2 regions of the Vibrio gallaecicus genome follow, and region 1 is predicted to be linked to the other one. Evidence: riboswitches for the same ligand, from Rfam matches in the RefSeq annotation. Region 1 holds a riboswitch; the other holds the start of a gene.
What was found. Region 1 has a riboswitch for cyclic di-GMP ahead of OCU78_RS05090 (TfoX/Sxy family DNA transformation protein). Riboswitches for the same ligand answer to the same signal wherever they lie in the genome.

Region 1 (8,221 bases):
AACGTTTCTCTTCCAGTGCGCTGGCGTCCCGCCTTTTTGGGCAGCTTCTATCGCTTTCGCCATTTCGTCAGCAACCATAGTCAACTGAATCGACAATTTTAGCTTAGAAAATTGTCGGTGGCGTAAGTAGTAATCTGTAATGCCAATGGCAAGCGGTGAAAGTCGGTAAATGCTGGCTCCATCGGTCACTTCACTTGTGAAGCGACTAATGAGCTTTTGTTTCACCAATTCATTGATGGCGTTATTCGCGCGAAATGCAGAAGCATCTCCCGTTTCTTCAAACATGCGAGTGACAATGATAAATGCATCATGCAGTTCACCTTCACCTAACTCTTCATCAAATCTTTCATTACTCAACACAGCGATAGCAATCAAAAAGGCTAAACGCTCTGGTGAGAGATTCAATGAGAAGTCATGCTGCTTGACCCAGCCCACCAATTCATCAATTGGCTGCTCTTCGGCAGTTTGAGTCATTTCACTCATTGTGGTTCCTGTTATCGTTTCTTATGACATCAGTCTAATTTCGATGTCACGCATGATTCTTTGTTATTCTTACTTTCGCTTTATGCCGGCTTTTTCGCCCACACATGAATGTATCGTCCTAGAGATAAATATGGCTCTTGTCGACATAATTGTTTTTCAAGCGCTAATACATCTTCAAAATCATAATCGCCCATGTATTCCATATTACCTATGTAATCACTAAATGAACGAATACCAGATTTCCCTTGAATATCAAAACCAGCGTCTTCTATCCATTGATAGACATCTTCTGGCTTAAGCCCTTTCTGGGGCTGCAGCTTAAACCGCTTTCTATGTGGCATCCCATCAAGTACATGAGGAATATTGCCACATATCACATTTTTCAGTACCAAGCCGTGGTGGTTATAAAACATAATCGAAGCAACGCCTCCGGGCTTGACTTGATCTAGCAAAATATCAAGAGCCTCTTTGGGGTTTGCTAACCACTCCATCACAGCATGAAACATCACGAAATCGACTTTATCGTCAAGATGCTCTGCGATCTTCTGTACTGGAGAATGGATCAGCCGATATTGCTCAAGCAAGCCAGCCTTTGCAATGTCCTCTTTTGCAAGAGCCAGCATTTCAGAAGATAGATCACACAATGATACATGGTGACCTTGTGCAGCTATCTTCTGTGACATTTGAGCCAGCCCACCACCCGCATCAAGTACGTGAAGGGGAGTATTTTCATCAGCAAATTCATTAAGAGCAAGCTCTAAATCTTCCCATACGATGATCTGACGGATCTCTCCTTTGTCAGAGCCGTAAATGTTTTTTGCAAATTTGTGGGCAATATCGTCGAAATTACGGTCTTCAGTCACGGTCACTTGAGTTATTATGTCCTATCGTGCCTGCTATTCTGTCACAGGAATTTCAGGAATAAAGAGGCGATGTCTCTTTTTACTACTAAGTGATGTTTTTTCGGACTATTCGGATATGTTTGAGCTGAAAAAAGTCGTGTCATCCTTGTTGATGCCACTACCAGCAATGTTAATTCTCGCTTTTCTAGGCTTAGCCCTAGTCATGTTTACTACAAAACGAAAGACTGGATGTCTAATTACGTTAACCGCACTCTGCGGTATTTTCCTTATTGCCTTCCAACCCATCTCTAGTCGCTTACTTATGCCTCTGGAAAGGCAGTACTCTGTATTCTTACCAACCGACAAATCCGTAGATTTCGTTATGGTGCTCGGAAGTGGCCACGTGGTCGACGATCAAATCCCACCAACTTCAGAACTCAGCCGCACAGGTTTGATGCGTTTGAGTGAGGGGATCAGGATTTTACGTATGTACCCTGGGGCGAAACTGATTCTATCTGGCTACGGTGGTGGTCTAGAAATCAGTAATGCAAGAATGATGGCGAAAGTAGCCTTAGCTTTAGGCGTCTCTAAGCCTGATATTATTTTATTAGAAACGGCAAAAGACACAGGGGAAGAAGCACGACAAGCGGCTGCTTTTATTCAAAATAAAAAAGTTGTTTTAGTCACTTCAGCTAGCCACATGCAAAGAGCCATTTATGAATTTAATGGTGCTGGAATCCAACCAACCCCAGCACCAACCAATTACTTAGCTCACAAAAATATTGTGCAGCCTTGGAATAAATATATGCCAAAGGCGATTTACTTAGAGCAAACCGAGCGCTATTGGCATGAAACGATGGGGCTAATGTGGCAAAGGCTGCGCGACTGGATAGATCATCAAGAATCGTCTATATCAGAATCGACCAATAATGCGGTAGATAAAGTGTCTGAAGCTACCAATGATCTTTTATGAATAAAATTGGATACACGTGAGACTTCCACAATAACTTTATAACTTTATAACTTTATAACTTTATAACTTTATAACTTTATAACTTTGCAGCTAAAGCTTGTGACCGATAAAAAGCCACTACGAATTTAGTCCAATAAAAAAGCCGAGGTACATTTGCCTCGGCTTTCTATTTTGTTCTAGTGGAGCTTTCAAATTATTGTACAAACTAACTGAAATCAATCCCCCGCAAACATGTAACCTTCACCGTGAACTGTCACAAATATTTGCGGGTTCTTCGGATCAAACTCCATCTTGGCACGCATTCTCCGAATCAAAACATCAATCGTTCTATCGTTCGGTGCATCAACACGGTGGCTGATCATATTAAGAATACGCTCCCGGCTTAACACTTGATTTGGGTATGAAGACAGAGCAACCAATAACTCATACTCTGCTTTCGTTAATTTAACTGGTTCACCATTTTTACTTAATGCGCGACGTGGGATATCGAATGTCCACTCTCCGAAACGTACAATAGTCTCATCTTCCGTTTCTTCTACTGCAGCCGTATTTGTCTTGCGTGCAGCCGCTATGCGCCATAGTAAATTTTTCACTCGAACCAACAACTCGCGAAGTTCAAATGGTTTAGTAACATAATCATCAGCCCCCATTTCAAGGCCTACAATTTTGTCGATGCTATCCGTGCGTCCAGTGACTAAAATAATTCCAATGTCTGATTGACTGCGTAATTCGCGAGTTAGCATCAATCCATCTTCGCCTGGTAAGTTGATGTCTAGCATAATCAGGTCAACGTTGTTTTGAACCAACACTTCCCTCATCTGAGCGCCACTTTCAGCTTCGCTCACTGTGTAACCTTCATTCTGGAAGTAACCAACCAGTTTACTTCGGGTTACCACATCATCTTCAACGACTAATACGTGATAGCTCATCTACACCACTTTTCTTATTTAATAGTTTCATTGACTATTCTATTCATAACTCGTAACAATTCTAGTCGCCAGTAAGATAAAAGCCAGAAACATGGTTTTTTTTTGATGCAAGACAAGCTAAAACCTTGCTATTTACCGCTCAGAGCAATTCAATATAGGCATTACGACTTAAGTTTAAGTCTGTTCACTGAATCTCAGCCGTTTTTAGGCGTCACCTTATGAAGGTAGGAATAATTGATGAAAGAAATGAAAGCATTCAACGAGAAAAGAGCTGAAATTTACTGGTGGCTATCAAGCTTATTTGCTAAAGAATTAACAGAATCAGAATTAGAGCATTACAAGTCTGTTGAAATTCGTTCATTTCTAGCTGGGTTAGGCGAAAATGAAACGCTGAAACCAGCAATAGATAAACTCGTCGATGCCTTGAACCGCTCTCAGAATCGTGACGATGAACAGCTTGAGCTTGCGGCTGACTTTTGTGATTTATTCTTAAAATCCGATAAGTACGCCGCTTTGCCTTATGCATCTTTGTATATTGGTAATACTGGTCTACTAAATGGTCAACCTGCAAAAGACATGGAAACACTGATGGCTGAGCATGGTGTAGGAGTTAGTGCTGATCTAAATGAACCAGCGGATCACATTGCCATTGAACTCGATTTTCTTGGAAATTTAATCATCCGTTCTAACGAAAATCAAAACAGTGAAGAGTTTGAAAGTAGCTTCCTTGAACAAAAACAGTTTATCGAAAAATACCTACTTACTTGGATACCAAGATTCCAAGCAAAGTGTACAGAATTCGATAAATTTGGATTTTACGCAAGCGTTGCAACACTGCTCGTAGCCTTTTATAAACTGGATCTAGAATACCTAAGCGATGAATAAAGCGATATTCTAGTATTGATAGAATATTTAGATGTAAATGTGACAATTCACCCATAATTATGGGTGAATGTTATTGCGGTCATTTTCCAGTCAGTCTAAAATTGTGATCGCAAACGATAAAATATGAAACACCATCAAAATGTTGTGCTTTACTGATCATGAGCATTTTGAAATTGAAAACAAGCCGCTCTGATTAGCGGTTTTTTGTTTTTTAGCACTTTAATACCATTAGAAAAACTTAACCAGTGCTCTCACTCTGGTAGCTTTACGGCTACTTTGCTGCCCTACTCTCTAGTAAAGTAGCTTTTAACAGGATAAAACCATGGCCACTATAAAAGATGTCGCTCGATTAGCCGGCGTATCAACAACAACTGTTTCTCATGTCATCAATAAGACTCGCTTTGTTGCAGAAGCGACTCAAGAAAAAGTAAATAAAGCTGTTGATGAATTAAACTATGCACCTAGTGCTGTTGCTCGTAGCTTAAAATGCAATACGACACGTACTATCGGCATGCTAGTTACTCAATCTACCAACTTATTCTTCTCTGAAGTCATTGATGGTGTAGAAAGCTACTGCTACCGCCAAGGTTATACTTTGATCCTTTGCAATACAGGTGGTATTTACGAGAAACAACGTGATTACATTCGCATGCTGGCTGAAAAACGCGTAGATGGCATTTTAGTGATGTGTTCCGACCTAACAGAAGAACTTCGTGAAATGTTAGATCGACACGCGGATATCCCTAAAGTAGTGATGGATTGGGGTCCTGAAAGCTCTCAAGCAGATAAGATCATCGATAACTCTGAAGAGGGCGGCTACTTAGCAACAAAATACCTACTAGAAAAAGGTCACACACGAATTGCTTGCTTAAGTGGTCATCTAGATAAAGCGGCTTGTACTGAGCGTATTGCAGGTTACCACCGAGCATTAAATGAAGCACAAGTTGAATTGAATGATGACTTAATCATTGAAGGTAACTTTGAATGTGATACAGCCGTAATTGCTGCAGACAAGATTGTAGGGATGGAAGACCGCCCAACCGCCGTTTTCTGCTTTAACGATACAATGGCACTCGGTTTAATGAGCCGACTACAGCAAAATGGGCTAAAGATCCCTGATGATATTTCAGTTATTGGTTATGACAACATTGAGTTGGCTGAATACTTTTCTCCGCCACTGACCACCGTCCACCAACCTAAGCGACGCGTTGGCAAAAATGCTTTTGAAATATTGCTAGAACGTATAAAAGATAAAGACCATGAAAAACGTATTTTCGAAATGCACCCAGAAATAGTGGAACGAAACACAGTTAAATCACTGAAATAAATAAAGCATTCATAAATGCGCACATTTAAGTGCGCTTTTTTACAAACAAAACAAATGCACTTAGTCACACATTACGACTATCATTTACTGAATGAATGTCACACTTTAAAAATTCAAATGTGAGCTTTGTTCAACAAAATACTTATTCTGTCAAAAGTCACGCACAGGGCAAACCACTTTAAAGAGTGAGACGCAAAGCCTCCGGCCTAAGCCTATATTGGTATGGTAGCGGGGTTGCCGATGGCAAAATGAAAGATTTACCGCTAACTGACATTTTATAGCAACATTTTGCTACTCTCTCGGACCTGCTTATTTGGTGGCATAATTCAAATACACCGAGATAAAACACATGGATAAACCACTACTAAAGGACTCGATGAAGTTATTTGAGTCCCTAGGAAAAATAAAATCGCGTTCAATGTTTGGTGGGTTCGGCCTATTTGCTGACGAAACTATGTTCGCATTAGTTGTGAATGATCAACTACACATTAGAGCTGATAAAAACTCTGCGGATCAATTCAAACAACAAGGGTTTCAACCGTACGTCTACAAAAAACGAGGGTTTCCTGTTGTTACTAAGTATTTCGCTCTTCCTAATAACATTTTGCAAGATCTACAACAAACTCTCAATTTAGCGGAAGTTTCTCTAAACTTCGCTAAAGATGAGAAAAAGGAACAATCTTCAGCAAAACCTAACCGCTTGAAGGATCTCCCAAACCTTCGACTTGCGACTGAAAGGATGCTTAAAAAAGCCGGCATTGATTCAGTGGAAAGGCTGTATGAATTTGGCTCTGTAAATGCCTACAACGCTATTAGGCAGTCTCATTCATCGGATGTAAGCCTTGAGTTGTTATGGGCATTAGAGGGCGCTATAAAGGGTATGCACTGGTCTGTTATCCCTCAACAGCGACGAGAAGAGCTTATCAGCCGAATTAATTAAGTTAATCAGTCACTTTCACACCAAAAAGCCACATTATTTGTGGCTTTTTTTATTTTCAATGAAAGTTAATGCCTTGATTCCCTGTCTAACTATAATAATGATATTAAGTGACATTTAGAGGAAGTATTCATGAGTAAAAAACTAATTTTAGGAATCGTACTACTGGCAACCATCATCATACTAGGTGTCAACTTTGGTCAGTATCTAACGTTAGAGAATGCCAAAGCTCAACAAGTGCTTTTAAATAACTATATTGAAAGTAATTTCTTACTGGCGGCAGCGATATACTTCATTGTTTACGTCATGATTACTGCTTTCTCGATCCCTGGCGCCGCGGTAGTGACTCTACTAGGCGCAGCCCTATTCGGTTTTTGGGCAAGCCTTGTTTTGGTTTCATTTGCAAGTACCATTGGCGCTACATTAGCTTTCCTAAGTAGCCGATTTTTATTACGTGACTGGGTACAAAGTAAATTTGGTGACAAGTTAGCAACCATCAACCAAGGTGTTGAGAAAGACGGGGCATTTTACTTATTTTCACTTCGTTTAATCCCAGTATTTCCGTTTTTCTTAATTAATTTATTGATGGGTCTAACGCCAATCTCCATCTCTCGCTATTACTTAACTAGCCAATTAGGCATGCTTCCAGGTACTGCTGTTTACCTAAATGCAGGTACGCAACTTGCGGAAATTGATTCATTGTCGGGTATTGTTTCACCATCTGTTTTACTCTCATTTGCATTGCTTGGTTTGTTCCCAATTTTAGCAAAATGGGCAATGGCTAAATTTCGTTCAGGTCCGGTGGCTGAATAATGAAAATATTTATTGCGAGTAATCCTGCAGAGGCTCACATTGTATGTGGACTTCTACAAAGTGAAAATGTGGAGTGTGAAGTAAGAGGAGAAGGTCTATTTGGGCTCAAAGGTGAATTACCCTTTACCGAAGAAACTGATCCATACGTTTGGTTACCAAATACTGAGTACGCACCAAGAGCTAAAGTGATTGTGGAAGAGTACCAATTACAACAGACATCAATACAGTTTGAAGAATGGGTATGCGAGAATTGTAGAGAAAACAATGAGCCACAATTTGGATCTTGCTGGCAATGTGGAGCTCAATCCCCTCAAAGCGAAGTTAAAATTGAGCTGCCTAGGAATACATCTGAATAATAGTAATTATTAACTAAAGGCTAACCTCTCTTGTTAGCTTGAAGCTAAGTATTACAGCAAATAGCTTCTAAGCTATTTGCTTTTGTATAAAAGCAATAGAGCGCTTGTTGAATTCATCAGGTTGCTCTACGTTGCATACATGCCCACAATTTGGTATTTCCACTAGTTCACTTGCTTGATGTGCCTCAACCATTTCTTTCACGGGTTGAATAAACATATAGTCTCTTTCCCCCATCAAATACAATGTTGGGATCGGTAATTCACGATCCTTAAAGTACTTCATTATAGGGTTCACATCAGCTGTTAAGATGAACCAACGTTTAAATTCTTTTTGACAAAGTTTCTTAGCTTCTCTAATAAATAAGTGTCGAGACTCTTTTTGGCTCTTCTGTGGCATCACTACATAAGCAAATAAGCTATATAACCACATGTAAGGGATAATATGCTTACTCAGGTTACCAAGCTTAATCAGAATTTGTGAACGGGTGTTAAGGCGAGTTACAGCTCCTCCTAGCACCATTGAGCGAACTCGACTTGCTGCAATTTCCGCAACATTACGTACAATTATCGTTCCAAGAGACATGCCGACGAAATGAGCAGAACGAATTTTCAAATGGTCGAGCACTTTCAAAATATCAAGAGTTACAGCTTTGAAGGTATATCGGTTCGCTATTAG
Region 2 (8,221 bases), on a different replicon from region 1:
ACCTATTGAATGGTAACTGCAAAGAAAAGAGCTATACCGTTATCTTTGTGTTTATATCATTTAAAACTAAAAAACCTCACCGACATAAGCCTGTGAGGTTTTTTATTAATGCTATCGCGGCTTTAAAAATAAGCCAATCGATGAATTATGCTTTATTACGACGCTCAACCACTGCATCAGCAAGTTGGCGAAGAACAGTTTCAGTGTCTTCCCAACCAATACATGCGTCAGTGATAGATTGACCGTAAGTTGCCGCTTTACCATCTACAAGGTCTTGACGACCTTCGACTAGGTGTGACTCAATCATTACGCCGAAGACGGCTTTATCACCACCTGCGATTTGAGCACTAACATCATCAGATACATTCATTTGACGCTTAAACTGTTTAGAACTGTTTGCGTGGCTGAAATCAATCATCACTTTTTGCGGCAAACCTGACGCTTCAAGTTCATCTTTAATCTTAGCGACGTGCTCTGCGCTGTAGTTTGGCTCTTTACCACCACGTAAAATAATGTGGCAATCAGGGTTACCTGCAGTTTCGATAATCGCCGAGTGACCGTACTTTGTTACCGACAAAAAGTGGTGTGAAGCGCTCGCAGAACGAATAGCGTCTGTAGCAATTTTAATATTGCCGTCAGTACCATTTTTAAAGCCTACAGGGCATGAAAGACCGGAAGATAGCTCACGGTGAACTTGTGATTCAGTTGTACGCGCACCAATTGCCCCCCAACTGATTAGATCAGCCACATATTGTGGAGTGATCATATCAAGGAATTCACTTGCTGTCGGCATGCCCATATCAGTCAGATCAAGCAACAATTTACGACCAAAGCGCAAGCCATCGTTCAGTTTAAAAGTATCATCCATGTACGGGTCATTGATCAGACCTTTCCAACCAACAGTGGTACGTGGCTTTTCAAAATACACACGCATTACAATCTCAAGGCGATCGCCCAGTTCATCACGCAATACTTTTAAACGCTTACCATATTCAATTGCTGCTTCCGTGTCATGAATAGAACAAGGACCAACGATCACAAGTAGGCGATCGTCTTTATCTTTTAAAATATTATGAATAGCTTTACGGCTTTCAAATGTAGTCGAAGAAGCAGTTTCTGTTGCTGGGAACTTTTCTAAAACAGCAACAGGGGGTAATAACTCTTTTACTTTATTAATTCTTACATCATCAGTCTGGAACATTGCTTACTTCTTCCTTTTCTATCCTTGAGCTGAATTCGCGTGTTCAAACACAACTTCTATCAGCATTAATCTTCTTGTTCCCTGTAACTTATCTAGTAAAAACGCTAACTTCAATCACTATTTAAAAATAAAGGCAATTTTTTTTATGTTTTATATTTACAACACCTTGTATATCATAATTTACAGCGGTGATTTTCTAAGCAGTTTGAACAGTATGAGCGTATTCAACGACCACTTGATTTCCTTCAATATAAGCATTTTGGATTTCCCCATCGACACTCATACGGCTCTGTAGATATACAACTTTTGGTGCATGACCCATTGTCTCTTTTAGAGACGGTAAAACGTGTTTTGGCTCTAAATGAAGTAGACGGCAAAAGTGGCTAATAAACGGCATAGTTAAAGGGTTCTCTCCTCTCAATATTCGAGAAAAAGCAAGCTGGTTCATACCGAGTTGTTTAGAGAATTCCATTTGTGTAATACGCATTTTAGATTTTTGTGACATCCAAGTTTGGTAGAGCGCTTCTCTATCTTGTTCTGTGAATTCCATGATTCATCCTTATATAAGTCAATTGAATGAATTGTCGTTGCTTTAATACAAACGGATGTCAGCGTTTGGTTAATGGAAGTCAAAGGTTTGTTTTTATCGCCTTAAAAATTGTGACGTTTTATGACCACCTAGCCCTCTTATACATATAATTTTTATATTCATTGCCATTATTAATACATTCATATCAATACCTTATAAAAATCAGCTTCATTCATTTATCAAGTTAATTTTCTCCGAGAATTAAAAACCTGAACTGACATTCCACAATTGAATCATTCACTTCGTATTTATAAATTTTGTTGGCTACATTTCGCTTGCTCAACGCACTTTTGGCAAACTACCTGAAAGGGTAGGACGCAAAGCTACCGGTCTGTCGACACTACATATGAGCATGCTAGTCATACTGTAAAAGACTCTTAGGTAATGTCTATGATAGCGGAGCTGCCACTTAACTAGGGACAAGGGTTATCCATAAGATCTCACTTAGTGAACCCATATAAGTCCAGGTAGTTAACTCGTAAATATAGTTAACCAATACAGATAGTTAAGTGTAAACAACGCCAGAGTGTCATCTTTTTTTGTCAGCTATTTATAAGGAAAAATGATGAATAAACTCCCAAATAAAACCTTAATTGCCCTTTCACTTTTCAGTGTGAGTAGTGCTAGTTTTGGACACGGATATGTTTCTGCCTATGACAATGGTGTTGCAGAAAGCCGAGTTGCGCTATGTAAATTCCCTGCCAGTGATACCAATGAAAAAAATACACATTGTGGTGCCATTCAATACGAGCCTCAAAGTGTCGAAGGTCCTGATGGCTTCCCAGCAACTGGACCACAAGATGGAAAAATCGCCAGCGCACAAAGCTCACTTGCCGCAGCTTTAGATGAACAAACCGCAAACCGCTGGGTTAAGCGCCCTATTCAATCTGGTTCTCAGTTTTTCGAGTGGACGTTCACTGCAAACCACGTTACCCGTGATTGGAAATACTACATTACCAATTCAAACTGGAACCCAAACCAGCCTCTAGCACGTAGCTCATTCGATCTAACTCCATTTTGTGTGGTAGATGGCGGAATGGTTCAACCACCAAAACGCGTAAGTCACCTGTGCAATGTGCCTGAACGCGAAGGCTACCAAGTCATTCTAGCGGTTTGGGATGTCGGTGATACCGCCGCATCTTTTTATAATGTGATTGACGTTCAATTTAATGGTGACGGACCTATCATTCCTGATTGGGAGCAAGGCGGGCAAGTTAACCCAACAATTGATCTAAATATCGGTGACAGCGTTTACACGCGTGTATTTGACCAATCGGGAGAAAACACTTCTTACAGCACAAAAGTGGTGATTGAAAGCACAGAGCAAGGTAAAGCCAATAACTGGTCTCACGCCCTTGCGACGAAAATCAATAAAGAGCAAGCGCAAATAAAATCAGGTCAACTGAATGATGCCGGTGATTTCACACCTGTCTACGGAACAAACCCTATTTACTTAAAAGCAGGTTCTGGGTTTGAGAGTGTTGAAGTTGGGTACAAGATTGAAACACTAGAACCTGGCTACGATCTTGCTGTTACTGGCCTTGAGGCTGAATACATTGTTAACGATAGTCCTACAAAAATTGATTTAACACTTGCGGCTACTGGCGATCTTCAAGCTGAGCTAACCGTATTTAATCACCATAGAGAGGCACTGGCATCCCATGTTTCTGAACTATCTGATGGTCAAGTTGATGATATTCAGCTAACGCTATCAAAATCAGAAGCCGGTCATCACATGCTTGTTATTGTGACCAAAGATGCGCAGGGTAATCTAGTTGATCAAAATACTCTTGATTTCCACCTAATCGAAGAGCAAACCCCACCACCAGCAGGTGAGTATGATTTCGTATTCCCAGAAGGTATTGAAGCTTATACCGCTGGCACTAAAGTACTCAGTAGTGATGGCAGCATCTATCAATGTAAAGAGTTCCCATATTCTGGGTACTGCGTTCAATGGTCACCTTCTGCAAATCATTATGAGCCCGGAGTGGGTTCACATTGGCAATCGGCTTGGAATAAGTTGAACTAATATATTCAGCACATAAAAACGCGGAGATTGTGTCTCCGCTTTTTTATACCTGCTTACTTGGTTCACAAAAAATAGTTTACAGAAAACGAGTGACAAGAAATCATTTACAACAAGTAATGATCTGCAAGTAGAGCAATAAACAAAAACATTAAATGATAGATAGAGAATTTAAATGTTTTCATCGCTGTACTGTCTTCACTTCGATATTTAAGTAACCAAGCATGATAGATAAACCCACCATTAAGTACGAGTGATGCCGTTAAGTAGAGCCAGCTACTCATTCCAACAAGAACTGGCAATATACACACCACGCTCAATAGAAGGGTATACAGGAAAATAGACGTTTTCGTGTAACTGATACCATGTGTGACAGGCAACATTGGAATATTCACTTTTGCATATTCATCGCGTCGATGAATGGCAAGCGCCCAAAAATGTGGAGGAGTCCAAATAAAAATGATCATCACTAATAACCATGCATGAGAATGAAGTTCATTGGTTATAGCTGTCCAACCGAGTAATGGTGGCATTGCTCCTGCAATTCCGGCAATCACAATATTTTGCGGGGTGGCTCGTTTCAAATACATTGTATAAACAACAGCATACCCCAATAAGCTGGCGAAAGTTAGCCAAGCTGTCAGGGCATTCACCACAAAAAATAAAGTCACAAAACCCAGTACACCTATCGCAGTGGCAAAGCCAAATACTTTATAGCGACTCAGTTCACCTGAAGGCAAAGGTCTACGACGAGTTCGTGTCATTTTTGCATCAATTTTACTATCAATAAGATGGTTGAACGCTGCTGCTGCTCCAGCCATCAAACCAATACCAATCAGCCCAAATACGGTTTCTTTTAGCGGTAACCCAGAAGGTACAGCAAGACACATCCCCACTAATGCGGTTAGCAGCATCAAAGCCACGACTTTCGGTTTGGTGAGCGTTAAATAGGCTTTCCAATGACGGCTATCTTGAGTTTGATAAGTACTTTCCCCCCCAGAGATAGCAGATGAAGATATAGCAGTTGAAGATATAGTGCTCGCAGACATTGTGGATCTAGAAATAGTGGCTAAAGAAGAGGCTCTGTTCATTGTTCTCATGGCTGATGTCTTACTTGTCATACTCGACTCCTTCTGCATAATCTGCATGTCTCGACTTGTGATGAACCGCGTTGCCAATCGGTACAACGTTACTTGCTATCAGGGTTTTATAATCTTGTCGGTGCCAGAGTAAAAAGTTAGTGGTTACTATGCTAACGAGCAATAAAGCAGCAACAAGGTTATGAAGCACAGCAACAGAAATAGGAAGCTGTAAAACAACGTTGCCAATTCCTAAAGTTATCTGAAGTAATAACAAGGTCCCTACTCTTTTCGCTAAGCTGTTTTGAATATTGCAAGGCTGCTGAGCGAGCTTCCATACCAACACTAAAACCACACAAGAAGTCACAATAGCTCCTATTCGATGAGTCACGTGAATGGTCATTCGGGCAGGATATTCAAGCACACCAAATTCATAGTTTTCATGCCCTGATTGAAGTAAGTCAAAGGCTTTGGAAAAGTCTAGATATGCTATCCAGTTACCTTCGCAAATAGGTAAGCTAGTACACATCAACGCCGCATAATTCGATGACGTCCAGCCCCCTAAAAATATCTGAAGAATCACGATTCCCAAGCTAGCAAGAGCCCAAAACCGGACGGATGGGTCAACATAAAGCGGGTCAATATGTTGCTGTAAGCGATTCAGTTTGCAATAAAGAATGGCAAGCAATGAGAATAGTGTGAAGCCTCCTAAGAGATGAGCCATAACCACCAGTGGCATCAACTTCAATGTGACGGTCCACATACCAAGTGCGGCTTGAAATACAACCACAAACAAGATGGTCAGTGGTAACTTGGGGGAAATGTTTTTTATCTTCAAACACCAAGCAACGATGCAGAAAATGACAATACCTAAAGTTCCGGCAAAATAGCGATGGATCATTTCTAACCAGGCTTTATCCGATTCTATAGTGTTACCAGGGTAAAGCTGGGCTGCTTTAGATAAAGAAGATGAGTCAGAAGGCACTACCATGCTGCCATAACAGCCTGGCCAATCGGGGCAACCTAATCCAGCATCAGACAACCTTGTATAAGCGCCTAATACAATAACGGTTAACGTTAACAGCAAACTCACTTTTACGAGTAAGGTTAGATTTTTAGGTGTCTCATTAACCATGACCTCTCCCTATCATTTGACCCAATATCTCGGTTACCAGAAGCACTTACTATTCAGCGATTCAAAAGCCTAACCGACTCTTGATAACTTCAATAATTTTCTTAAATCGTGCAAGATCCCTTTTGACTGTTTCACTAACAAAGCCTGAGTGGATACGCCTTGGTAACGCATCACTAATTGACCGAGCGGATCAACAATCACCACCGAGGATGACAACAAGGGTTCATTGTTGGTCAAATCGGTGCGAACTTCTCGGAATAAGTCCATGTCCTTTAGAGTGTCGTTATTGCCTTTATCTATAAGTAAAATAGGCTTCACTCTTTCCTTATATTTCCCTAATGCTAAATAGCTTTGACCTAATAAGTGCACCTGCTGCTCACAAACACGGGTACAATTTTCGGGAACAACATAAGCAAGTAACCACCCTTCTTCTGGTAACAAGTCTACTCCAACACTAGTTAATGTCGTTTTAGGTTCAATGAGTTCACCAAAGTTAGTGACTCCAGATGTGTACCACTGTTGAGACAAAACAAGCTTGGCGATAATGGCAGGCAAGGCAAATATCAAAATCAAGCTCACTAACAAAACACGTCCTTTTAACTGTGATCTTTCCATGATTGTCTCCACCTATGTTTCGTTTGATGATCCACCCTATAAGCAACTATTTGATATAAACAACCTACAAGCTGCTTTTCTACTTTCTACTTTCTACTTTCTACTTTCTACTTTCTACAGAGTCTATTCGATGCTTTTTCATCCAAAACCTATAACTGATCATCAACATTATTAATGCCAATACTGCAGCCATTACGAACCACTGCACAGCATAGCCAAAGTGTTTCGAAGAGCTCATTGGTAGCGGTACCCAAACAGGTTCGTAATCCCAATTTTTTAGCCCAATAGGTTGAAACACCATAGGGAATAAATTCACCTCAAATAAGCCTTCTAGTTCAGCGATGTTTACATTTTGAACCCTAACTGGCAGTGTATTTTCAGCGGATAATTCATGACTCAATGGGTTTGTGGATTTAAGATACAAACGGCCAGATAAGTCGCTAGGTACTGACAGGTCGCTCAGGTTAGGCAAGATAGTGCGATCACGACTCGCTTCAACAAAACCTAAATCCAACAAAATTGACTGCCCGCCTCCTGCCTCTCCAAGCTGACCAATCATAAAAACCAAGTACCCAACTCGCCCTTCATGTATTTGGTTATCCAGTAGGAAAACACCTCCTGTGCCACCCTCAATCTCTACCTTTACTCTGGTTCCGTTCAATGCCTGTAGTTGTTCAAAGTGCTTCAATGGTTTGGACTGCGTTAGGTAATCGTCACCCAACAGACTAGATGGTCTCTCTGTTAATTCAGACATCTCAATAAAATCAGACAAGGCTATCGCACTTACCTTTTCACGTTCCTGAAGGGCTAATTCATACGCTGATTTTTGTTCACCCCTGTCGAGTTGCCAAAAACCTAACTTGATCAATATAGAAACAGACACCACAGTTAACACAGCTGCAAACCAAAGTTTTTTACTCTTCCATGCCTTATTTTCTATCTTCATCAACATCCTTTATTAGAATCAGGAGTAGCTATGACGGTTTCCTTTATATTCAAAATTGCTTTAGTGTTTTTTCTTTTCTTTATCATCATCAACCTCGCCAAAGCTTTATTCATTATTGCCAAAGGTGATCAACCTCAAAAACCGCTAAGCCACTTCCTTGGGCGACGAGTCATGTTGTCTGCTGCCGTCGTTCTACTACTATTACTTGCCCTTTCTATGGGTTGGATAACTCCGAACCCTCGTCCCTACTAGCGCCACATAACCATTGAAAAATATCGAGACGAAACAGCTACAATACATAGACAAAAACGAATAAACACAGCCATACCACATCAACAAAATGCCAATACCAACTCCCCGCTTGAAATGCAAAATGGTCTTTCGGAGTGAAATGGTCTTTAGCAATTCTAAACAGTAGAACTATTAGGAAAATCGTTCCTAAACAAACGTGAAGACCATGAAAACCAGTCAGTAAGAAGAAGGTGTTTCCGTAGATACCAGATTGCAACGTCAGCCCCATCTCTTGGTAGGCGTGCATATACTCTTCAACTTGAAAGAATAAAAAGAAACCAGCTAGAACGATGGTAATTTCAAGCCACACAATTAACGCCATACGCTTGTTTGTTTCTA

Region 2: it holds a riboswitch for cyclic di-GMP, as region 1 does, so the genes downstream of both, gbpA (N-acetylglucosamine-binding protein GbpA) here and OCU78_RS05090 (TfoX/Sxy family DNA transformation protein) in region 1, are expected to answer to the same signal.

Annotation. Positions count from the first base shown of each region.
Region 1 covers NZ_AP025490.1:1,141,277-1,149,497, reverse strand. The annotation lists gene mukF (chromosome partition protein MukF) at 1-483, opposite strand, end outside; gene cmoM (tRNA uridine 5-oxyacetic acid(34) methyltransferase CmoM) at 564-1,346, opposite strand; gene elyC (envelope biogenesis factor ElyC) at 1,462-2,298, shown strand; gene torR (two-component system response regulator TorR) at 2,514-3,227, opposite strand; gene torD (molecular chaperone TorD) at 3,465-4,112, shown strand; gene purR (HTH-type transcriptional repressor PurR) at 4,435-5,439, shown strand; cyclic di-GMP riboswitch class I at 5,597-5,681, shown strand; gene OCU78_RS05090 (TfoX/Sxy family DNA transformation protein) at 5,789-6,379, shown strand; gene OCU78_RS05085 (TVP38/TMEM64 family protein) at 6,509-7,189, shown strand; gene OCU78_RS05080 (putative signal transducing protein) at 7,189-7,545, shown strand; gene OCU78_RS05075 (alpha/beta fold hydrolase) at 7,613-8,221, opposite strand, start outside.
Region 2 covers NZ_AP025491.1:143,825-152,045, reverse strand. The annotation lists gene aroG (3-deoxy-7-phosphoheptulonate synthase AroG) at 146-1,201, opposite strand; gene OCU78_RS15290 (helix-turn-helix domain-containing protein) at 1,398-1,751, opposite strand; cyclic di-GMP riboswitch class I at 2,073-2,200, shown strand; gene gbpA (N-acetylglucosamine-binding protein GbpA) at 2,356-3,819, shown strand; gene cyoE (heme o synthase) at 3,924-4,937, opposite strand; gene OCU78_RS15275 (COX15/CtaA family protein) at 4,927-6,030, opposite strand; gene OCU78_RS15270 (hypothetical protein) at 6,100-6,645, opposite strand; gene OCU78_RS15265 (SURF1 family protein) at 6,746-7,591, opposite strand; gene OCU78_RS15260 (DUF2909 domain-containing protein) at 7,622-7,843, shown strand; gene OCU78_RS15255 (cytochrome c oxidase subunit 3) at 7,881-8,221, opposite strand, start outside.